DNA from 3 places in the Streptomyces sp. NPDC101178 genome. Region 2 is predicted to be linked to each of the others. Evidence: riboswitches for the same ligand, from Rfam matches in the RefSeq annotation. Region 2 holds a riboswitch; each other region holds the start of a gene.
What was found. Region 2 has a riboswitch for thiamine pyrophosphate ahead of thiC (phosphomethylpyrimidine synthase ThiC). Riboswitches for the same ligand answer to the same signal wherever they lie in the genome.
Positions count from the first base shown of each region.

Region 1: linked by a shared signal. The riboswitch ahead of ACIRR8_RS04550 (thiamine ABC transporter substrate binding subunit) and the one ahead of thiC (phosphomethylpyrimidine synthase ThiC) in region 2 are both predicted to bind thiamine pyrophosphate.
Region 3: linked by a shared signal. The riboswitch ahead of thiO (glycine oxidase ThiO) and the one ahead of thiC (phosphomethylpyrimidine synthase ThiC) in region 2 are both predicted to bind thiamine pyrophosphate.

Region 1 covers NZ_JBIWOZ010000002.1:93,836-101,084, reverse strand. The annotation lists gene ACIRR8_RS04560 (phosphatidate cytidylyltransferase) at 1-968, shown strand, start outside; gene rlmN (23S rRNA (adenine(2503)-C(2))-methyltransferase RlmN) at 1,080-2,186, shown strand; TPP riboswitch at 2,276-2,392, shown strand; gene ACIRR8_RS04550 (thiamine ABC transporter substrate binding subunit) at 2,487-3,590, shown strand; gene ACIRR8_RS04545 (ABC transporter permease) at 3,689-5,302, shown strand; gene ACIRR8_RS04540 (ABC transporter ATP-binding protein) at 5,308-6,330, shown strand; gene ACIRR8_RS04535 (hypothetical protein) at 6,394-7,249, opposite strand, start outside.
Region 2 covers NZ_JBIWOZ010000003.1:207,688-214,936, forward strand. The annotation lists gene ACIRR8_RS09420 (metallophosphoesterase) at 1-277, shown strand, start outside; gene ACIRR8_RS09425 (hypothetical protein) at 459-1,280, shown strand; gene ACIRR8_RS09430 (DUF805 domain-containing protein) at 1,370-1,726, opposite strand; gene thiC (phosphomethylpyrimidine synthase ThiC) at 2,043-3,845, opposite strand; TPP riboswitch at 3,838-3,971, opposite strand; gene ACIRR8_RS09440 (YibE/F family protein) at 4,042-5,388, shown strand; gene ACIRR8_RS09445 (SsgA family sporulation/cell division regulator) at 5,423-5,860, opposite strand; gene ACIRR8_RS09450 (IclR family transcriptional regulator) at 5,962-6,732, opposite strand; gene ACIRR8_RS09455 (DUF5326 family protein) at 7,006-7,218, opposite strand.
Region 3 covers NZ_JBIWOZ010000012.1:104,041-111,289, forward strand. The annotation lists gene metF (methylenetetrahydrofolate reductase [NAD(P)H]) at 1-124, opposite strand, end outside; gene thiE (thiamine phosphate synthase) at 247-897, opposite strand; gene ACIRR8_RS28870 (Rv2175c family DNA-binding protein) at 977-1,342, opposite strand; gene ACIRR8_RS28875 (NAD(P)/FAD-dependent oxidoreductase) at 1,414-2,658, opposite strand; gene ACIRR8_RS28880 (hypothetical protein) at 2,688-3,029, opposite strand; TPP riboswitch at 3,139-3,251, shown strand; gene thiO (glycine oxidase ThiO) at 3,249-4,457, shown strand; gene thiS (sulfur carrier protein ThiS) at 4,454-4,666, shown strand; gene ACIRR8_RS28895 (thiazole synthase) at 4,669-5,463, shown strand; gene pknB (Stk1 family PASTA domain-containing Ser/Thr kinase) at 5,645-7,249, shown strand, end outside.

The sequences.
Region 1 (7,249 bases), on a different contig from region 2:
TGCCCAACGTGCCGGACGTCCCCGACGCAGGTAGAGACGCACAGAGCCGCGCCAACCGGAACGGGGACGCCGCGCACGTCGGCGGCCCCCTGTTCCGTGACGAGATGCCGCAGGAGCCCATGTCCACCCCGCTGCCGTCCCCGCCGCAGAAGAAGCGTGCGGGGCGTGATCTGCGCGCCGCCATAGGGGTCGGCGTGGGGCTCGGCGCCGTCATCGTCGCCTCGCTGTTCATCGTGAAGGCCGTCTTCGTCGGTGTCGTCGCCGTCGCCGTCGTCGTCGGCCTCTGGGAGCTCACCTCCCGGCTCCAGGAGCAGAAGGGCATCAAGGCGCCCCTGATCCCGCTGGCCGTCGGCGGGGCCGCGATGGTCGTCGCCGGCTACGCGCGCGGTGCGGAGGGCGCCTGGGTCGCCATGGCGCTGACGGCCCTGGCGGTGCTGGTCTGGCGGATGACCGAGCCGCCGGAGGGGTATCTCAAGGACGTCACGGCGGGCGTCTTCGCCGCGTTCTACGTCCCGTTCCTGGCCACCTTCGTCGCCATGATGCTGACGGCGGACGACGGGCACTGGCGGGTCCTGGTCTTCCTCGTCCTCACGGTCGTCAGCGACACCGGGGCGTACGCGGTCGGCTGGCGCTACGGCACCCACAAGCTCGCCCCCCGCATCAGCCCAGGCAAGACCCGCGAGGGCCTGCTCGGCGCCGTCTCCTTCGCGATGGTGGCCGGTGCGCTGTGCATGGAGTTCCTCATCGACGGCGGCGCCTGGTGGCAGGGCCTGCTCCTCGGCCTCGCGGTCGCCGTCAGCGCCACCCTCGGCGACCTGGGTGAGTCCATGATCAAGCGGGACCTCGGGATCAAGGACATGGGCACCCTGCTCCCCGGCCACGGCGGCATCATGGACCGGCTGGACTCGCTGCTGCCGACCGCGCCGGTGGTCTGGCTGCTGCTGGTGCTGTTCGTCGGCTCCGGCTGAGCGTCCCTTCAGGGCCGCGCACCACGTCTCACCTGCACGTTCCACGAGTGAGGGTCCGTCGTCCACAGGGCGGCGGGCCCTCACCCGTCTGTCTGCGACACTGGATGAACCATGCCTAAGCCCGGAGAACTCACTTTCGTCGCGCCCCGCGGAGCCAAGAAGCCGCCGCGGCATCTCGCCGACCTCACGCCCGCCGAGCGCAAGGAAGCGGTCGCCGCGACCGGCGAGAAGCCGTTCCGCGCCCAGCAGCTCTCGCAGCACTACTTCGCGCGGTACGCGCACGACCCGGAGCAGTGGACCAACATCCCCGCCGGGTCCCGGGAGAAGCTCGCCGAGGCGCTGTTCCCCGACCTGATGTCCGTGGTGCGGCACATCAGCTGCGACGACGACACCACCCGCAAGACGCTGTGGAAGCTGCACGACGGGACGCTCGTCGAGTCCGTCCTGATGCGCTACCCGGAGCGCGTCACCATGTGCATCTCCTCGCAGGCGGGCTGCGGGATGAACTGCCCGTTCTGCGCCACCGGGCAGGCCGGTCTCGACCGCAACCTGTCGACCGCCGAGATCGTGCACCAGATCGTCGACGGCATGCGCGCCCTGCGCGACGGCGAGGTGCCCGGTGGTCCGGCCCGGCTCTCCAACATCGTCTTCATGGGCATGGGCGAGCCGCTCGCCAACTACAACCGGGTCGTCGGCGCCATCCGCCGGCTCACCGACCCCGAGCCGGACGGCCTCGGCCTCTCCCAGCGCGGGATCACCGTCTCGACGGTCGGGCTCGTCCCGGCCATGCTGCGCTTCTCCGACGAGGGGTTCAAGTGCCGCCTCGCCGTCTCACTGCACGCCCCGGACGACGAGCTGCGCGACACCCTCGTCCCGGTCAACACCCGGTGGAACGTACGCGAGGTGCTCGACGCCGCCTGGGAGTACGCGGAGAAGTCCGGCCGCCGCATCTCCATCGAGTACGCCCTGATCCGGGACATCAACGACCAGGCCTGGCGCGGCGACCTGCTCGGCCGGCTGCTCAAGGGCAAGCGGGTGCACGTCAACCTGATCCCGCTGAACCCCACGCCCGGCTCCAAGTGGACCGCCTCGCGGCCCGAGGACGAGAAGGCGTTCGTCGAGGCCATCGCGGCCCACGGCGTGCCCGTCACCGTCCGGGACACCCGCGGCCAGGAGATCGACGGGGCCTGCGGACAGCTGGCGGCCTCCGAGCGCTGATCACACGGCGGCTTCCGAGCGCCGATCACACAGCGGCCTCAGGCGACCGGCCGGAACCGCCGGTGTAGCCTGAGCGCGAAATCAACTTCATATTCCGACAGGGGAGCGCCACAGCGCTGAGAGTGCGGCACCAAGGACAGGTTGGCCGCAGACCCTCTGAACCTCGCCCGGGTCATTCCAGGTAGGAAGTTCGGACCTTACTCAAGCTGTTGCGCCCTGCCCGCTTCCGGTTACGTCTGTCACGTCTCCGGAGGGCGGGCGGGGCCGCGTCTCTTCCTGGTCACCTCCAGGAGGAATCACATGAACACCACCAAGAAGTACGCCGCAGCCGCGCTCGCCGCGGCGCTCGGCGTCACCGTCCTCGCGGGCTGCGGCGACTCCGGCGACGACACCTCGGCGGGCTCCGGCGCGTCGAAGGGCAGCGGCTCCAAGACCGTCACCCTGGTCACCCACGACTCCTTCAACGCCTCGGAAGACGTGCTGAAGCAGTTCACCAAGGAGAGCGGCTACACCGTCGAGCTCCTCAAGAGCGGCGACGCCGGTGCCGCCCTCAACCAGGAGATCCTCACCAAGGGCTCCCCGCGCGGCGACGTGTTCTTCGGCGTCGACAACACCCTGCTCTCCCGAGCCCTCGACAACGGCCTCTTCACCGCGTACGAGGCCAAGGGCCTGGACCGGGTCGCGAAGGGCACCGAGCAGGACGACCAGCACCGCGTCACGCCCGTCGACACCGGTGACATCTGCGTCAACTACGACAAGAAGTACTTCGCCGGCAAGAAGCTCGCGCCGCCGCAGACCTTCGAGGACCTGCTCAAGCCCGCGTACAAGAACCTCCTCGTCACCGAGAACGCGGCCGGCTCCTCGCCCGGCCTCGGCTTCCTCCTCGGCACCATCGCCTCCCAGGGCGAGGACGGCTACCAGGACTACTGGAAGAAGCTGAAGGCCAACGGCGTCAAGGTCGTCGACGGCTGGGAGCAGGCCTACAACGAGGAGTTCTCGGGCTCCGCGGGCGGCAAGAAGGCCAAGGCGGACCGGCCGCTCGTCGTCAGTTACGCCTCCAGCCCGCCCGTCGAGGTCCTCTACGCAGACCCGCAGCCCAAGGAGGCCCCCACCGGCGTCTCCACCGGGACCTGCTTCCGGCAGACCGAGTACGCCGGGCTGCTGAAGGGCGCGAAGAACGAGGCGGGCGGCAAGGCGCTGCTCGACTTCCTGATCAGCAAGACGTTCCAGGAGGACGTGCCGCTGAACATGTTCGTCAACCCGGTCGTCACCGACGCGAAGCTGCCGGAGATCTTCACCGAGTTCGGTGAGACCGTCGACAAGCCGGCCACGGTGGCCCCGGACAAGATCGCCGCCAACCGTGAGCAGTGGGTCCAGGCGTGGCACTCGATCGCCGTGAAGTAGACGGCCCCACCAAGGCCGACGAAGCCGCCGAGCCCGCCGCCGGGTCCAAGGGTGGGACCGGCGGCGGGCGGCGCGGAGCGGCGGTGCGGCTCGGCCTGATGGCCGTGCCCGTCGCGTTCTTCGCCGTCTTCTTCGCCTACCCCGTCTCCGCGATCGTCGGACGCGGGCTGAAGGCGGACGGTGTCTGGCAGTTCGGGCGGATCGGCGAGGTGCTGTCCCGCCCGGACATCCTCGACGTCCTCTGGTTCACCACCTGGCAGGCGCTCGCCTCCACCGCGCTCACCCTGCTGGTCGCGCTGCCCGGCGCGTACGTCTTCGCGCGCTTCGACTTCCCCGGAAAGCAGGTGCTGCGCGCGGTCGTCACCGTGCCGTTCGTGCTGCCCACGGTCGTCGTCGGCACCGCGTTCCTGGCGCTGCTCGGGCGCGGCGGGCTCCTGGACGAGCTGTGGGGTCTGCGGCTCGACACCACGGTGTGGGCGATTCTGCTCGCGCACGTCTTCTTCAACTACGCCGTCGTCGTGCGGACGGTCGGCGGCCTCTGGTCGCAGCTCGACCCGCGTCAGGAGGAGGCTGCCCGGGTCCTCGGCGCCGGACGGTTCGCCGCCTGGCGCCGGGTGACGCTGCCCGCGCTCGGTCCGGCGGTGGCGGCGGCCGCGCTGATGGTCTTCCTCTTCACGTTCACCTCGTTCGGTGTCGTGCAGATCCTCGGCGGCCCCGCCTACTCCACCCTGGAGGTGGAGGTCTACCGCCAGACCGCCCAGCTCCTCGACCTGCCGACGGCCGCCGTGCTGACCATGGTCCAGTTCGTGGCGGTCGGCGGGATCCTCGCCGTGCACGCCGTGACCGTACGCCGCCGGGAACGGGCGCTGAAGCTCGTCGACCCGGCCCAGACCTCCCGCCGGCCGCACGGCGCCGGACAGTGGGCGCTGCTCGGCGGGGTGCTGCTCACCGCGCTGCTGCTGATCCTGCTGCCGCTCGGCGTGCTGGTGGAGCGGTCGTTCGACGGGCCGCAGGGGTACGGCCTCGGCTACTACGAGGCACTCCAGACGGCCGACGGCAGCGGCTCGACCTTCCTCGTACCGCCGCTGGAGGCCGTCGGCAACTCCCTCCGGTACGCGTTCGTCGCCACCTTCATCGCCCTGGTCGTCGGAGGTCTCGCGGCGGCCGCCCTGACCCGCCGGGCGGGACGGCTCGTACGCGGCTTCGACGCGCTGCTCATGCTGCCGCTCGGGGTCTCCGCCGTCACCGTCGGCTTCGGCTTCCTCATCACCCTCGACCAACCGCCGCTGGACCTGAGGACCTCCTGGATCCTGGTCCCGCTGGCCCAGGCGCTGGTGGGCGTCCCCTTCGTCGTACGCACCATGCTTCCCGTCCTCCGCGCGGTGGACGACCGGCTGCGCGAGGCCGCCGCCGTGCTGGGGGCCTCGCCGCTGCGGGCCTGGCGCGAGGTCGATCTGCCCTTGGTGCGGCGGGCGGTGCTGGTCGCGGCGGGCTTCGCGTTCGCCGTGTCGCTCGGCGAGTTCGGCGCCACCGTCTTCATCGCCCGGCCCGACAACCCGACCCTGCCGGTCGCCGTGGCCCGGCTGCTGGGCCGGTCCGGTGAACTCAACTACGGGCAGGCGATGGCCCTCAGCACGATCCTGATGCTGGTGTGCGCAGTGTCGCTGCTGCTCCTCGAACGCATCCGTACCGACCGATCCGGGGAGTTCTGACCACCATGCTGAGCTTGCAGGCAGCCACCGTACGGTTCGGGAAGCGGGCCGCGCTCGACGCGGTCGACCTGGAGGTCGCCGAGCACCGCATCGTCTGCGTGCTCGGCCCCAGCGGCAGCGGCAAGTCCACCCTGCTCCGGGCCGTTGCCGGGCTCCAGCCGATGGACGGCGGCCGGGTGCTGCTGGCCGGGCAGGACCAGGCGGGCGTCCCGGTGCACCGGCGCGGCCTCGGCCTGATGTTCCAGGACCACCAGCTCTTTCCGCACCGTGACGTCGGCGCCAACGTCGCCTTCGGGCTGCGGATGCACGGCACCGGCCGAGCGGAGTCCGAGCGCCGGGTCCGTGAACTCCTGGAGCTGGTCGGCCTTCCCGGCGCCGAACGCCGTGCCGTCGCCGCCCTCTCCGGCGGCGAGCAGCAGCGCGTCGCCCTGGCCCGGGCGCTGGCCCCGCGCCCCAAGCTCCTGATGCTGGACGAACCCCTCGGCCAGCTCGACCGCAGCCTGCGCGAACGGCTCGTCATCGAACTGCGCACCCTGTTCCAGGAGTTGGGCACGACCGTGCTGGCCGTCACCCACGACCAGGGTGAGGCGTTCGCACTCGCCGACCGGGTCGTCGTGATGCGGGACGGCCGGATCGCCCAGGAGGGCAGCCCGCTGGACGTCTGGCAGCGCCCCGCCTCCGCGTTCGTCGCCCGCTTCCTCGGCTTCGACAACGTGACCCCGGCGACGGTGACCGGCCGGGCTGCCGCGACCGCCTGGGGCAAGGTGCCGGTCCCGGAGGGCTCGCCCCAGGGCGAGGTGGACCTGCTGGTCCGCCCGGCCGGGGTGCTGGTCGGCGCCCAGGAGGACGGGCTGCGCTGCACGGTCGGCGTCCGCACCTTCCGCGGGAACCACGTGACCGTGCGGCTGACCCCGGAGAACGCCCCGGTGCTGGAGGCCGAGTGCGCCCTGCGGGACACCCCGGACGAGGGTGCGGTGGTGGGTGTGCGGTTCGACGCGGCGGAGACGGTGGTGCTGGCGGGGGAGTGACAGGGCCTTCACGAGCCGCGCCCACCGGTGAGCCGCCCGTCCCTGAGCTCCGCCCCCCCCGGCCTACCCAGCCAGCGGCAGCGCCGCCAGTTCCGCGATCACCCAGGTCAGCGGGGCGAACAGGGCCAGCAGCGCGGCGGCCCGTAGCGCGGTCGCGGAGCGCAGGGTGGAGGCCGGGGCGCCCATCCGCAGCAGCGCCTCGGCGGTGTGGGCGCGGGCCTGCTTCGCCTCCAGGGCCGAGGTCAGCAGCGTCGCCACCGTGCAGCCGAGGACCAGCACCGCACCGAGCGCGGTGAGCGGGCCGTAAGGGCGCTCGTCGCCTCCGTACAGCGCCGAGGCGGCGATCACCGCGGCGACCACCGCGCAGACGATGCCGAGCGGGCGGCCGATCCGGCGCGCCTCGTCCATCAGGACCCGGCCCGCCAGCAGACGTACGGCACCGGGACGCACCGCCTGGAGCGCCTTCCCGCACAGGTAGGTCAGCCCCGGCCCCGCCATGGCCAGGCCGGCCGCGGCCAGCGTCCAGCCGGCCAGTACCGCCACCGGAGTGGCGTCGAACCGGCCCGGCAGCGGGAACGCGCTCCCCGACCCGTCCCGGGACGCGTACGCCTCGACCGCCAGCCCGGCGGCCACCAGCGCCACCCCCCACGGCAGCCCGCTCGGCACAGGTGCGGGCTCCGGCAGCTCCTCGGAGCCGAAGGTGGCCCGGGCAGGGTCGGGCCGGGAACGCAAGGCCAGCGCGCTCGCCGTCGCCGACAGCACCGGTACGAGGGCGAGCAGCATCAACGCGGCGGCCAGCGGCAGCGGGGTGCCCGCGCCGAGGAACTCGGCCGCGCCGCCGTCGAACGGCATCCCGGTCAGATCGCCCCGCAGATGCAGGAAGAAGAGCAGCGCCACCATCGAGCCGAGCGTCGTGGAG
Region 2 (7,249 bases):
CTTCCGCAAGCTCACCAAGCGGTTCGCCTTCCGCGACGAGGGCGGCGCCGAAGCGGTGCGCGAGCTGCTGACGACGTACGGCGGACAGCGCGTCGTCCACGGTCACAGCCCGATCCCGTATCTCCTGGGCGAAGTCGGCACGGAGGACGGCGAGGACGGTTCGGGGCCGGTGGTGAACGGCCCGCACGTCTACGCGGACGGGCTCGCCATCGCCATGGACGGCGGAGTGACCATGGCCGGAAAGCTCCTGGTCGTCCAACTCCCCCTGCATGACTGAGCTCTGACCGGGAAGACGCTCCTGGACAGGACCGCGCCGATCATCGGGCCTATTTCCGGAAACACCCTGTCACCGCGCGCCGTGAGCGCTCTACCATCGGCTCATCAGTAGCAGGCTCTCCTCCGTTTCCGCCCGACCGCCCGGCCAACGCGGGCTGCCGGGCCCGACGGAGCATCGGGGGATGCAGATGACAAGCGCTCCGCACCTGCAAGCCGAGGACGGTCCCGAGTACGCCCGGATCCTCGGCGACGCGCTGCGTCACGCCCACGAACGCCCGGACCTGGAAGGCGTCGGCGACCGGCTCAACACCGAGCAGCTGCGCACGATGGCGCTCAACGCCACGGCGCTGATCACCGCGGCAGCGGCCACCGAGTACGAGCACTACGTGAAGGCCCGGGCCGAGCTGCGCGCGGCCAGCGCGGCCGTACCGGAGGGCGAGCCGTACGGAGACACATCCTCGGCCACCGGGCCGGGCGCCGGCATAGGAGCGGTCCTCACGGTCCTGACGCCGCTCCTCGCGGGCGCCGCCGCCGTGATCTTCCTGCTCGTCGGCTATCTGATGAGGGCCCTCAGCCCGTCCGTCGGCTTCGGCACCACCATGATCGCGGCCGGGTGGTTCTTCGCGGCCCTCGCCGCCGCGGCCATCCTGGTCGCCGCCGTGGGGCTGCTCGTCACGGCCCTGCGCAACGGTTCGACCTCGCTCGCCGCCGAGGACGAGGAGGACGAACTGCCGGAAGAGGTCGCCCGGGCCCGGGAGGCCTGGCGCCACGCGCTGCTGGAGCGCGGCATCCTGCCGTTCCTGCGGGACGCCCTGGCCGACCCGACCGCGGGCCCCGCCGCACGGACCCCGCACCGCTCACCGAACCGGATCCCGAAGGTCGGCTACAGCAGGCCGGACTTCTCCGGTCCGGAGGACGGCCCGTCGGCCGGCCCCCGGCCGACCTTCACGAGCCCCGACTTCACCAGCCCGGACTTCGGCGGACCGGACCACCGGCCGGAGTAGGACCCGCGGGTCACGGGAAACGCCACAGGCCGGGGCGGCGAGTGCCGCGCCCGGCCTGTGCGACGCTCCGGCAGGGCCGGAGCGGTGGATCAGACAGCCTGCGGAGCCAGCTTCGGGTTGGCGCCGTGCTGGTTCTGCTCCGGCTTGCCCTCCGAGGCGAGGAAGACCAGCAGGATGATGCCGCCGACCAGCGGAACGGCCGCGATCAGGAACCACCAGCCGGAGCGGCCGGTGTCGTGCAGGCGGCGCACCAGCACGGCGAGCGACGGGACGATCGTCGCGAGGGCGTAGATGAAGTACGGGAGCATCGTGTCGATCGCCAGGCCGAGGCCGTACAGGACGGCCGCGACGATCAGGTGGACGAGCGTGAACATCCAGTACTCCTTGCGGCGCGCGCGCCCGCTGAAGCCTGCGTAGTTCTTGAGTACGGCCAGGTACCAATTCACTGTGTTCCCTCCCCAGGCCCCCGTGCGAGGGCCACCAAATTTCAGCCAAGCAAGCCGGAAAGTAAGCCACAGATAAGGAACGGGTCAAGCCCAGTTGACGCAGCTGCGAAACGTACATCCACCTGCCACACGACTGTGTCCATACTGTCGCTTAACACGTGCCGTAATCAGGCCAGATGGTGACCAAAGCAGCAAGTAGCCCATAGGTGAAGAGCCTTGGCGTCACGTCACCGGTCACCCGGCCGTACGCAAGCCGTCCCCGACGCCGGACGGGGCGTCGGGGACGGAGAGGCGGACCGCGGTCCCAGGGTGTGTCCTAGTCGGCGATCGGCAGGTAGACCCGGTTGCCGGCGGCCGCGAACTCCTTCGACTTCTCGGCCATGCCCTCCTCGATCTCCTCCTGCGAACCGCCGTGCTGACGCCGGATGTCCTGGGAGATCTTCATCGAGCAGAACTTCGGCCCGCACATCGAGCAGAAGTGCGCCGTCTTCGCCGGCTCGGCGGGCAGCGTCTCGTCGTGGAACTCCCGGGCCGTGTCCGGGTCGAGGGCCAGGTTGAACTGGTCCTCCCACCGGAACTCGAACCGCGCGTCGGAGAGCGCGTCGTCCCACTCCTGCGCGCCCGGGTGGCCCTTGGCGAGGTCGGCCGCGTGGGCGGCGATCTTGTAGGTGATGACGCCGGTCTTCACGTCGTCCCGGTTCGGCAGGCCCAGGTGCTCCTTGGGCGTGACGTAACAGAGCATCGCGGTGCCCCACCAGGCGATCATCGCGGCGCCGATGCCCGAGGTGATGTGGTCGTAGGCGGGCGCGACATCCGTGGTCAGCGGGCCGAGCGTGTAGAACGGCGCCTCCTCGCAGATCTCCTGCTGGAGGTCGATGTTCTCCTTGATCTTGTGCATCGGGACGTGCCCGGGGCCCTCGATCATCGTCTGCACGCCGTGCCGCTTGGCGATGGTGTTCAGCTCACCCAGCGTGCGCAGCTCGGCGAACTGCGCCTCGTCGTTGGCGTCCGCGATCGACCCGGGGCGCAGTCCGTCACCGAGGGAGTAGGTGACGTCGTATGTCGCGAGGATCTCGCAGAGCTCTTCGAAGTGCTCGTAGAGGAACGACTCCTTGTGGTGCGCCAGGCACCAGGCCGCCATGATCGAGCCGCCGCGCGAGACGATGCCGGTCTTACGGCGGGCCGTCAGCGGGACGTACGGCAGGCGCACTCCGGCGTGCACCGTCATGTAGTCCACGCCCTGCTCGGCCTGTTCGATGACGGTGTCCTTGTAGATCTCCCACGTCAGCTCCTCGGCTCGGCCGTCCACCTTCTCCAACGCCTGGTAGAGCGGCACCGTTCCGATCGGTACGGGGGAGTTGCGCAGCACCCACTCGCGGGTGGTGTGGATGTTGCGGCCGGTGGACAGGTCCATGACCGTGTCGGCGCCCCACCTGGTCGCCCAGGTCATCTTGTCCACCTCCTCCTCGATGGAGGAGGTGACGGCCGAGTTGCCGATGTTGGCGTTGACCTTCACCAGGAACCGCTTGCCGATGATCATCGGCTCGGTCTCCGGGTGGTTGACGTTGGCCGGCAGCACCGCCCGGCCCGCCGCGATCTCCTCGCGTACGGTCTCGGCCCCGACGTTCTCCCGGATCGCGACGTACTCCATCTCCGGCGTGATCTCCCCGCGCCGGGCGTACGCGAGCTGGGTGACGGGCCGTCCGTCGCGGCTGCGGCGCGGCTGGCGCGGACGGCCGGGGAAGACCGCGTCCAGGTTGCGCAGTCCGCCGCGTGGCGAGGTGTGCTTGAGACCGTCGTCCTCGGGGCGGACCGGGCGGCCCGCGTACTCCTCGGTGTCGCCGCGGGCGATGATCCAGTTCTCCCGCAGGGGCGCGAGGCCCCGGCGGACGTCGGTGTCGATCCCGGGATCGGTGTACGGCCCCGACGTGTCGTACAGCGTCACGTCCTTGCCGTTGGTGAGGTGCACCTGCCGGACCGGCACCCGGAGGTCCGGGCGCGAACCCTGGACGTACCCCTTGTGCCAGCCGATGGACTTCCCGCCCTCGCCGTTCGGAGCGCCGTCCGGCGTCCCGTCGTTCTGTTTCGAGGCAGGCGTGCGTGCGTCCGCTGTGGTCATGAGACCTACTCCCTACGCCGGCATTACCCGGTAACAGGTTCGGCGGTCGGCGCAGCGTGTCCCGTACGGATCTACGGCGGTCAGCGCCCTCTCAGCCCGGTGCTCCGAGCTCCCGCGTGTGCAAAGGTGCCTCCACGCTAGCGTCCTTTCCGGCGAGCTGACCAGAGGGCCCTCCTGTTCTTGCGATGATCGCCCCGTGACCTCCCCCCAAAGCGACCCCGCACCCCAGCCGCCGCCCCAGGGCCACAGCCACGGCCACACGCACAGCCACGGACCCGCCGCACCGGTCTCCAAGCACCTGCGCAAGGTCATCGCCGCCGTCCTGATCCCGTTCGCCACGGCGGTCGTCGTCGGCCTGATCGCGTTCTGGCCCGGCGGCGTCCCCGACCACGAGCGCACCGGCGTCGGATTCGACCGGCAGACCCAGGACGGCAAGGTCGTCCAGGTCGTCAAGGTCGACTGCGCCGACGTCAACGCCGCACAGGTCCCGCCGACCGGTGACACCTCCACGCCCTCGGGCCGCGAGGCGGTCGCCGGGCAGGAGGGGGAGTGCGCGAAGGCGACCGTCGAGGTGACCAGCGGCGACGACAAGGGCCGCAGGTTCGTCGAGGTGGTCCAGCCGGACGCCCCGCGTCAACTGCGCGAGGGCCAGGGCGTGGTGGTGGCGTACGCCCCCGACGCGCCGCCCGACCTCCAGTACAGCGTGACCGATGTGAACCGGAAGATCCCCATGACGCTGCTGGCCGCGATCTTCGCGCTGGCGGTGGTCGCGGTGGGCCGGCTGCGCGGGGTGATGGCGCTGGTGGCGCTGGCCGTCTCGTTCGCCGTACTGACCCTGTTCATCCTGCCGGCGATCCTCCAGGGCTCGAATCCGCTGGTGGTGGCGGTGATCGGGGCCAGCGCCATCATGCTGGCGGCGCTCTACATGTGCCACGGGGTGACGGCCCGGACCTCCGTCGCCGTCGTCGGCACGCTGATCTCCCTGCTGCTGATCGGCCTGCTCGGGTCCCTTTTCATCGGCTGGGCGGACCTGAGCGGCAACACCGACGACAACACCGGCCTCATCCACGGCCTCTACCCGGACATCGACATGAGCGGTCTGCTGCTGGCCGGTGTCATCATCGGATCGCTCGGTGTGCTCGACGATGTGACGGTCACCCAGACCTCCGCCGTCTGGGAACTGCACCAGGCGGACCCGCGGATGGGTTGGCGCGGGCTGTACCGGGCAGGTATCCGGATCGGACGGGACCACATCGCCTCGGTCGTGAACACCCTGGTGCTGGCGTACGCGGGCGCGGCGCTGCCGCTGCTGCTGCTCTTCTCCATCGCCCAGAGCAGCGTGGGCACGGTGGCCAACAGCGAGCTGGTCGCCGAGGAGATCGTCCGGACGCTGGTCGGCTCGATCGGTCTGGTCGCCTCGGTGCCGGTGACGACGGTGCTCGCCGCGCTGGTGGTCTCCGCGGACCGCCCGGGCGCCTCCCTCTCCTCGTCGACGGCCGCCGCCCCCGCACGGACCGGCAGGGGCCGCCGCCGTAAGGCGTGAGAAACATGAGGCGGGGAGGTACGTGCGGTGCGGCTCAGCCGGCGTTCTGCTCCTCCGCGAGGATGCGGCCGAGCGCCTCCTCCAGGTTCCCGTCGAAGTCACCCAGCGTGTGCTCCTGGCCGAGGGGCACCAGCTTGTCGGTTCTGTCGAGGAAGGCGACGAGCGGTGCCGTACCGGCCCGGAACAACGCGCGGTCCGCGCCGACCTGAAGGCGGATGTGCACATCGCCGAGGCCCTCGGGTTCGGTCGGCCCGATGTGCACATCACCGTCGCCGCTCGGGCTGTTGAGCCCGTCCAGCAGCAGCTCACGGCCGAACGCCCAGGTCACCGGGGCATCGCCGGGCAGATGGAACGTCATCCGGATGGCATAGGGATCAGCCACCTCGTACCGGAGCTCCACCGGAATACGGAACGAGAGCTCCTCGGAGACGAGGAAGCTCATCATGACCTCTGCTTGAACCGACTCGCGCATCGCTCAACCCCGCAGTAGATGAAACTGGCCAGGAATGATCCCCTATGGCCCTATTGACGCCATCGTGGTGCACGCGATAGCAGATCACAAGGAGTGATTTTTCAGATACTGATAGAGAACACGAACGAACGCAAGAGGCTCGCCACTTCGCCACGTAGCTGTTCGACTGCGGGCAGCAACCGTTCTTCACGGTCCAGGGGTACGGAAATGGCCATCGCCGCAATGGTGGCACCGGCTGTGACGGGAATGGCGGCGCAGACGGTGCCCAGTGCGTACTCCTGGCGTTCGATGACCGGTTCACCCCGTCGCAGCGTTCGGAGACGTTCCAGAAGTGCCGCGCGATCTCGCACTGAGTAACGGGTAAGGGGCCGTACGGGGTGCCGGTCGAGGTGGTCCTCGCGGTCCTTCTCGTCGAGCTGGCCGAGAAGGCACTGCCCGATCGCGTGCGCGTGCCCGGTCTCCCGGAAGGAGGCCCACTCGTCGACCGCCGGGGCGTCGGGGGCGTCCGCGACCGCGATCAGCTCGATCTCACCGTCGCGGTAGACCGCGCAGTACACCGGGACCCCGATGGCGTCCCGCCAGTGCGCGAGGGAGTCGGTGACGGAGACGGGCCGGCTCCTGGAGCCCCGGGCCGCGGTCAGGTTCTCGGCGGCCGCGCCGAAGAGGAACACGCCGTTCTCCCGGCGGAGATAGCCCTCATGGGTCAGCGTGCGCAGCAGGTGGTACGCCGTCGGCAGCGGTAGCCCGGCCTCCCGCGCGAGTTGCTTGGCGGGCGCCCCGTCCCGATGGGTGCCCACAGCCTCCAGCAGCCTCAACGCCCGCTGAACCGAACCGATCAACGTCGGGACAGCGGTGCTCGATGCCGTGGTCAAAGGTCACCCCCAGGCATGGTGACGGGCCGTCGGCCCTCCCGTGGGGGCCGCCCCCACGGGCCTGCCGCACCCACGACCGGACTGTCGTTCAAACCACTGGTCACTCGGTCGGTTCGGTGACAGAAGGTCACATTCCAGATGGCGGCGGCAGCGTTACGTCACTGTATCGGCCGCCCTCTGAAGGGAGGAGTTTTCCCAGGGGACTTAGCTCAGCTGGGCTAATCCGCAGGCCTGTGCGCACCCCCGATCCCGCACGGGCCCACGGCAGCCTTCCTACCAGTCACCACGCGAGGACGAGGAGGACATGAACTTGCGTACGACGAAGACCAGACCGCCGACCAGCACGACGAAGACCAGCACCTTGAAGAGCAGGCCGATCACGAAGCCGATCACACTGGCGATCAGACCGCCGAACACGAAGATCGCGATGACCGGCACCGCGATCCACTTCACCCACCAGGGCATCCCCGCGTATATCTCCCGCACGGCCATGACCATCTACCTCGTCTCTCTGGGT
Region 3 (7,249 bases), on a different contig from region 2:
TGCGCTCGCCCTTCTCGGTCTTGGGCGCCCAGAACTCGAAGGAGTACGAGGTCTTGCCGGTCGCGAGAAGGTCACGCACCGTGCGTGCGTGATCCGTCCTGGTGGAAGGTGTCCCAAGGGCCATACGGCGAGGTTAACCAGGGGGTGGACACTCCCCCAACCAGAGCGGGCGAGATTGTCTCGTTTTGCCGGTTTGCCGTCCACCCCTTGGGATGAAGGCGCCCCTGGAGAGCCCGTAAGACCTGCTCAGAGGGTGTGCGCCCGGACCCGCTCCGCCAGGTCGGCGGTGGCGGCCGCCGGGTCGCCCGCCTCGGTGATCGCCCGGACGACGACGATGCGGCGGGCACCGGCCTCCAGCACCTGGTCCAGGTTGCCCGCGTCGATCCCGCCGATCGCGAACCAGGGGCGCGGCTGGGCCAGGGAGGCGGCGTACCGCACGAGGTCCAGGCCGGGGGCGTGGCGGCCGGGCTTGGTGGGGGTGGGCCAGCAGGGGCCGGTGCAGAAGTAGTCCACGCCGTCCTGGGCGACGGCGGCGTCGACCTCGGACCGGGCGTGCGTGGAGCGGCCGATCACCTTCTCCTGGCCGATGATCGCGCGGGCCGCGCCCACCGGCAGATCGCCCTGGCCGAGGTGGAGGACGTCGGCGCCGACGGCGTGGGCGACATCGGCCCGGTCGTTGACGGCGAGAAGCTTGCCGTGGCGGCGGCAGGCGTCGGCGAAGACCGCGAGGTGCTCCAACTCCTCGGCGGCCTCCATGCCCTTGTCACGGAGCTGGACGATGTCGACACCGCTGGAGAGCACGGCGTCCAGGAAGGCCGGGAGGTCGCCCTGGCGCTTGCGGGCGTCCGTGCAGAGGTAGAGCCGGGCGTCGGACAGCCGCTCGCGAGGCGTGGGCATGGTGGAGTTCCCCCGTGGTCGTGGCGGAGCACGGGCCGCGCACCACGCGGGGCCCGTACACCGCTTCCTGTCGTGTCGGTCAGACGGCGAGCGCCTGGGCTCGGCGCTTCACCTCCGTACCGCGATTCTCGCTCAGCGCCTGTGCGGGGGTGCCGGGCAGGGTCGGGTCGGGAGTGAAGAGCCACTCCAGCATCTCTTCGTCGGAGTAGCCGTCGTCCCTCAGGAGGGTCAGGGTGCCGGAGAGGCCCTTGACCACCTTGTCGCCGTCGATGAAGGCGGCAGGCACCTGGAGCGTCCGGTTCTCACCACGGCGTACGGCGATGAGCTGGCCTTCCTTGACCAGCTGCCGTACACGCGTCACCTCGACATCGAGCTTCTCCGCGATGTCGGGCAGGTGGAGCCAGGCGGGGACGAGTGCATCGGTCTTTGCGTCAATCTCGGTCACAGGGACAAGCGTGCCATCCAGGACTGACAGCCGGTAGCCGGGCCGACCGTACGGGGGTCGGACCCGGCGGTTCAGAGTGCGGTGGACTTCAGCGGTACGGCGGGGTCGGCGACCCGGTCCGGGTCGAGGACGGCCCCGGATTCGATGAGCTTGCGGCCCTGGGCGAGGTCGCGCGGGCGGCCCACCGCGAGGACGGCGACCAGGGCGCCGGCCTTCAGCCAGCAGACCGACCAGGTGGCCTCGGTGCCGTCGCCGCGCCACACCAGGGTGTCGGCGTGGGCGTGGTGGCCGGCGTACTGCACGAAGCGGCCGAACTGTTCGGACCAGAAGTACGGGACGGGGTCGTGGACCGGCAGCGGGTCGCCGCTCCCGGCGGCGAGGATCGCGGCGGCGGCGGTGCGCGGGCCCTGGAGGGCGTTGTCCCAGTGGTGGATGAGCAGGCGTTCGCCGTAGCGGGCGGAGGGGAAGGAGGCGCAGTCGCCGACGGCGTACACATCGGGCAGGGAGGTGCGCAGCGCGCTGTCGGCGGTGACCGAGCCGTCCGGGCCGCGTTCGATCCCGGAGCCGGCGAGCCAGCCGGTGGCGGGGCGGGCGCCGATGCCGACGACGACGGCTCCGGCGGGCAGTACGCGGCCGTCCGCGAGGACCACCCTGCCGGGCTCGACGCGCTCGACCCGGGCGTCGGTGAGGAGTGCGGCGCCGCTCTCCGCGTACCAGTCGGCCATCGGGGCCGCGACTTCGGCGGGCAGGGTTCCGGCCAGCGGGCGGGCGGCGGCCTCGACCACGGTGACCGCGCAGCCGGCGGCGCGGGCGGCGGTGGCGAACTCGGCGCCGATCCACCCGGCCCCGACGACCACCACGTCGTGCTGCTCCTCAAGGACGGGACGCAGCCGGGCGGCGTCGTCCAGGGTGCGCAGCAGATGGACGCCGGGGACGCCCTCGGTGCCGGGCAGGGCGATGGGCTCCGCGCCGGTCGCCAGGACCAGGACGTCGTAGGGGACGGGGCCGTCGGCGGTGTCCAGGACGTGGTCGGCGGCGCGGAGGGCGGTGACGCCCAGGCCGAGGCGGAGCGTGATCTCCAGGGCCTCGAAGTCGACGTCGAAGGCGGAGTCCTCGGCCTTGCCGAGCAGCACCGCCTTGGACAGCGGCGGCCGGTCGTAGGGCTGGTGGGGTTCGGCGCCGATCAGGGTGACGGTGCCGGCGAAGCCGGCTTCCCGCAGGGCGACGGCGGTCTGCACGCCCGCCATGCCCGCCCCGACGACCACGACGTTCCGTGTCGGCCGCCCGGCCACGTGCTCTTCCGTCTGCTCGCTCACGTGTACCACTCTATTCAGCTGACGCGGCGTCAATGGGTGACTTCTTCCACCACGCTCGTTCCGCTGCCTTCCTGTGACTCCCATTCCCAGCGCTCCTCCAGCCGCACCCGGCCGTCCGGGAGGTCGGTGACGGTGGAGAGGCAGTGTCCGGAAGAGGTCGTTCCGTCCTGCTTGAGCTGGACGTAGCGGAAGTCGAGCCGATCCGCCTCGCGGGTGCCGACGAGATGGCCGCGGACCACGTCACCGCCCGCGTACTCGGCCCAGATCGCGCCGTCCCGCTCGTGGTAGGTGAAGCGGGTACGGGTGCCGACCTGGCCCGGGGCCTGGTCGGCGACGGGTGAGAGGACGAGTCCTTCGAGCGAACGGGCCACGGTGGCTGCTCCCTTGCCGGTCGGAAGGCGGGTGGGTAGGGCCTGTCGTCAAACTGCCGTCGCCGCCCGGCAGGCGGCAGTTTGACGACAGGCCCTAGGCTGGCCAACGTAGAACACTCGCGGGAGCCCGGGCGCACCGGGCTGAGAGGGAGGCTGGAGCGCCTCCGACCGTACGAACCTGATCCGGGTCATGCCGGCGAAGGGAGGGGCTGGACACCCATGCGCGTCTCGGGGAAGACCTCCGGAAGCCCGGGGGAGAGAACAGGATCCGATGTCCTCGTCATCGGGGGCGGCATCATCGGCCTGGTCACCGCGTGGCGGGCGGCCCAGCGCGGGCTGGCCGTCACCGTGGCCGATCCCGGTCCGGGCGGCGGGGCCGCCCAGGTCGCGGCGGGCATGCTGGCCGCCGTCACCGAACTGCACTACGGCGAGGAGATGCTCCTCGGCCTCAACCTGGCCTCCGCCGCCCGCTATCCGGAGTTCGTCGCGGAGCTGGAGGCGGCGAGCGGCCGGGAGACCGGTTTCCGGACCTGCGGGACGCTCGCCGTGGCGCTGGACTCCGACGACCGGGCGCACCTGCGGGAACTGCACGCCCTCCAGGAGCGCTCGGGTCTGGAGTCGGTCTGGCTGAGCGGCCGCGAGTGCCGCCGGCTGGAGCCGATGCTCGCGCCGGGGGTCCGGGGCGGGCTGCGGGTGGACGGTGACCACCAGGTGGATCCGCGCCGGCTGGCCGCGGCGCTGCTGGCCGCCTGCGAGCGGGCCGGAGTGGTGTTCCGCAGGGCCTCCGCCGAGCGGCTCACCGTCGCCGGAGGCCGGGCCACCGGAGCCTCGCTCGATGACGGTACGGAGGTCGGGGCCGACCAGGTCGTCCTGGCGGCGGGCAGCCTCAGCGGGCGGCTCGCGGGCGTGCCCGAGGAGGTCCTGCCGCCGGTCCGCCCGGTCAAGGGCCAGGTCCTGCGGCTCACCGTGCCACCGGCGTACGCCCCTTTCCTCAGCCGGACCGTCCGTGCCGTGGTCCGGGGCGGCCACCTCTACCTCGTACCGCGCGAGAACGGCGAACTGGTCGTCGGCGCCACCAGCGAGGAGATGGGCTGGGACACCACGGTCACCGCCGGCGGGGTCTACGAGCTGCTGCGCGACGCCCATGAGCTGGTGCCCGGCATCACCGAACTGCCGCTCACCGAGACCCGCGCCGGCCTGCGTCCCGCATCGCCCGACAACGCCCCGCTGCTCGGCCCGACCGCCGTGCCCGGTCTCCTCCTCGCCACCGGCCACCACCGCAACGGCGTCCTGCTGACGCCCGTCACCGGCGACGCGATGGCCGAAGCGCTGACCACCGGCGAGCTGCCCGAGGTGGCCCGCCCCTTCGCGCCGGGCCGGTTCACGTCCGCCGCCGCCACCCCCGTACTCCAGGAGCAGTCCGCATGACCCCACAGGTATCCGTCTCGGTCAACGGCGAGCCGCGCACGCTCGACGAGGGCACCGCACTGGACCGGCTCGTCGCCACCCTGACCGCCGCGCCCTCCGGGGTCGCCGCCGCCGTCAACGAGAGCGTCGTGCCACGCGGCCGGTGGGCCGCCACCACGCTCGGCGAGGGCGACCGCGTCGAGGTCCTGACCGCCGTCCAGGGAGGCTGACCGTGTCCGACGACGTCTTCACCCTGGGACCGGCCGCCTTCGGCTCCCGGCTGATCATGGGCACCGGCGGGGCGCCGAGCCTGGAGGTGCTGGAGCGGTCGCTGATCGCCTCCGGGACCGAGCTGACCACCGTCGCCATGCGGCGGCTCGACCCGACCGTGCAGGGCTCGGTGCTCTCCGTGCTGGAGCGGCTCTCCATCCAGGTGCTGCCGAACACGGCGGGCTGCTTCACCGCCGGTGAGGCGGTGCTGACCGCGCGGCTGGCCCGGGAGGCGCTCGGCACCGACTGGGTCAAGCTGGAGGTGGTGGCCGACGAGAGGACGCTGCTGCCGGACCCGATCGAGCTGCTGGACGCGGCGGAGATCCTGGTAGACGACGGGTTCACCGTGCTGCCGTACACCAACGACGACCCGGTCCTGGCCCGGAAGCTGGAGGACGTCGGGTGCGCGGCGATCATGCCGCTCGGCTCCCCCATCGGCTCCGGGCTAGGCATCCGCAACCCGCACAACTTCGAGCTGATCGTGGAGCGGGCCGGGGTGCCGGTGATCCTGGACGCGGGGGCCGGGACGGCGTCGGACGCGGCCCTGGCGATGGAGCTGGGGTGCGCGGCGGTGATGCTCGCCTCGGCGGTGACCCGGGCGCAGGAGCCGGAGCTGATGGCGGGTGCGATGCGTCACGCGGTGGAGGGCGGGCGCCTGGCCTTCCGGGCGGGCCGGATCCCCCGCCGCCACTTCGCCGAGGCGTCCTCGCCGGTGGACGGGCGGGCGGCGCTGGATCCGGAGCGGCCGGCGTTCTGAGCGCAGGTGGGCGCAGGTGCGTGGTCGGGAGCGCTGCCCCCGAGCCCTCGCGCCTCAAACGCCGGAGGGGTTGAATTGCCTCCCGACCTGGGGCGCGGCCCTGTCACGGATCGGCTGCAGAACGGGCTCGGGAGCGCCCCGGCCCGTCCGGGCTGTCGGTGGCGGCTCGTAGACTCTCGGGGTGGACACGACCCTCCAGGATCCTCTCGTCGGGCAGCTGCTCGACGGCCGGTATCGCATTGAGGCGCGCATCGCGGTCGGCGGGATGGCCACGGTCTACCGGGCCGTGGACACCCGCCTGGACCGGGTGCTCGCCCTCAAGGTGATGCATCCGGCGCTCGCCGTCGACGTCGCCTTCGTCGAGCGGTTCATCCGCGAGGCCAAGTCGGTGGCGCGGCTCGCGCACCCCAACGTCGTCGCGGTCTTCGACCAGGGCGCAGAAGGTGCGTACGTCTATCTCGCGATGGAGTACGTGGCGGGCTGCACCCTGCGCGACGTCCTGCGTGAGCGCGGCGCCCTCCAGCCCCGGGCCGCGCTGGACATCCTGGAGCCGGTCCTCGCCGCGCTCGGCGCCGCGCACCGGGCCGGGTTCGTGCACCGCGACATGAAGCCGGAGAACGTCCTGATAGGCGACGACGGCCGGGTGAAGGTCGCCGACTTCGGGCTGGTCAGAGCGGTCGGCACGGCCACCGACACCACCGGTTCGCTGCTGGGTACGGTCTCGTATCTGGCGCCGGAGCAGATCGAGCACGGCACCGCCGACACCCGCAGTGATGTGTACGCCTGCGGTGTGGTGCTCTACGAGATGCTGACCGGTGCCAAGCCGCACACCGGCGAGAACGCCGCCCAGGTCATCTACCAGCACCTCAACAACGACGTCCCGGCCCCGTCCGCCATGGTGCCGGGGCTGCCGGTGGCGCTGGACAGCCTGGTGGCGAGCGCGACCGCCCGCAATCCCGAGGTGCGCCCGTACGACGCGGTGCTGCTGCTGGCCGAGGCCCGGGAGGCCCGTGCCGGGCTGACCGAGGCGGAGCTGGACGCCGTACCGCCGCAGGCGCTCTCGGACACGCACGACGGCGCACAGGACCGTACGAGCGTGATCCCGCGGGCCCTTCCGGCGGACGGGCCCGGGGACGGCGTGTACCGCACCAGCCGTCTGGAGATGCCGCCGCCGGTCGCACCGCCCCGGCGCAGGGCTGCCCGGCGCGGTCCGTTCGGCGGCCCGCACCGCAAGCTGATCACGATCATCACCGCCGTCCTGCTGACGCTCGGCGTCGGCATGGGCGTCTGGTACATCAACTCCGGCCAGTTCACCCAGGTCCCCTCGCTGCTCGGCCAGACCCAGAAGGCGGCGGAGCAGCGGCTCTCGGACGAGGGGCTCGGGCTGGAGGGCGTGGAGCGGGTCTTCAGCGACACCGTGGAGCGGGGTTCGGTGGTCGGCAGCGACCCGGCCTCCGGCGACCGGATCCGGGGCAACGGCTCGGTGAAGCTGGTCGTCTCGCGCGGCCCGGAGATCGTCCGGGTGCCCGATGTGGCGGGCTCCTCCCTCGCGGACGCCAAGCGCTCGCTGAAGAAGGTGGGCCTGGTCCCCGGCATGGTGACCAGGGAGTTCAGCGAGGAGGTGGAGCGCGGCGAGGTGATCCGTACGGAGCCCCGCGCGGGCACCGACCGCAACCCGGACACCGCCGTGGCCCTGGTCGTCAGCAAGGGCAGCCCGATCGACGTGCCGGACGTCACCGGCCTCTCCGTCCAGGACGCCACCGCGGAGCTGGAAGGAGAGGGGCTG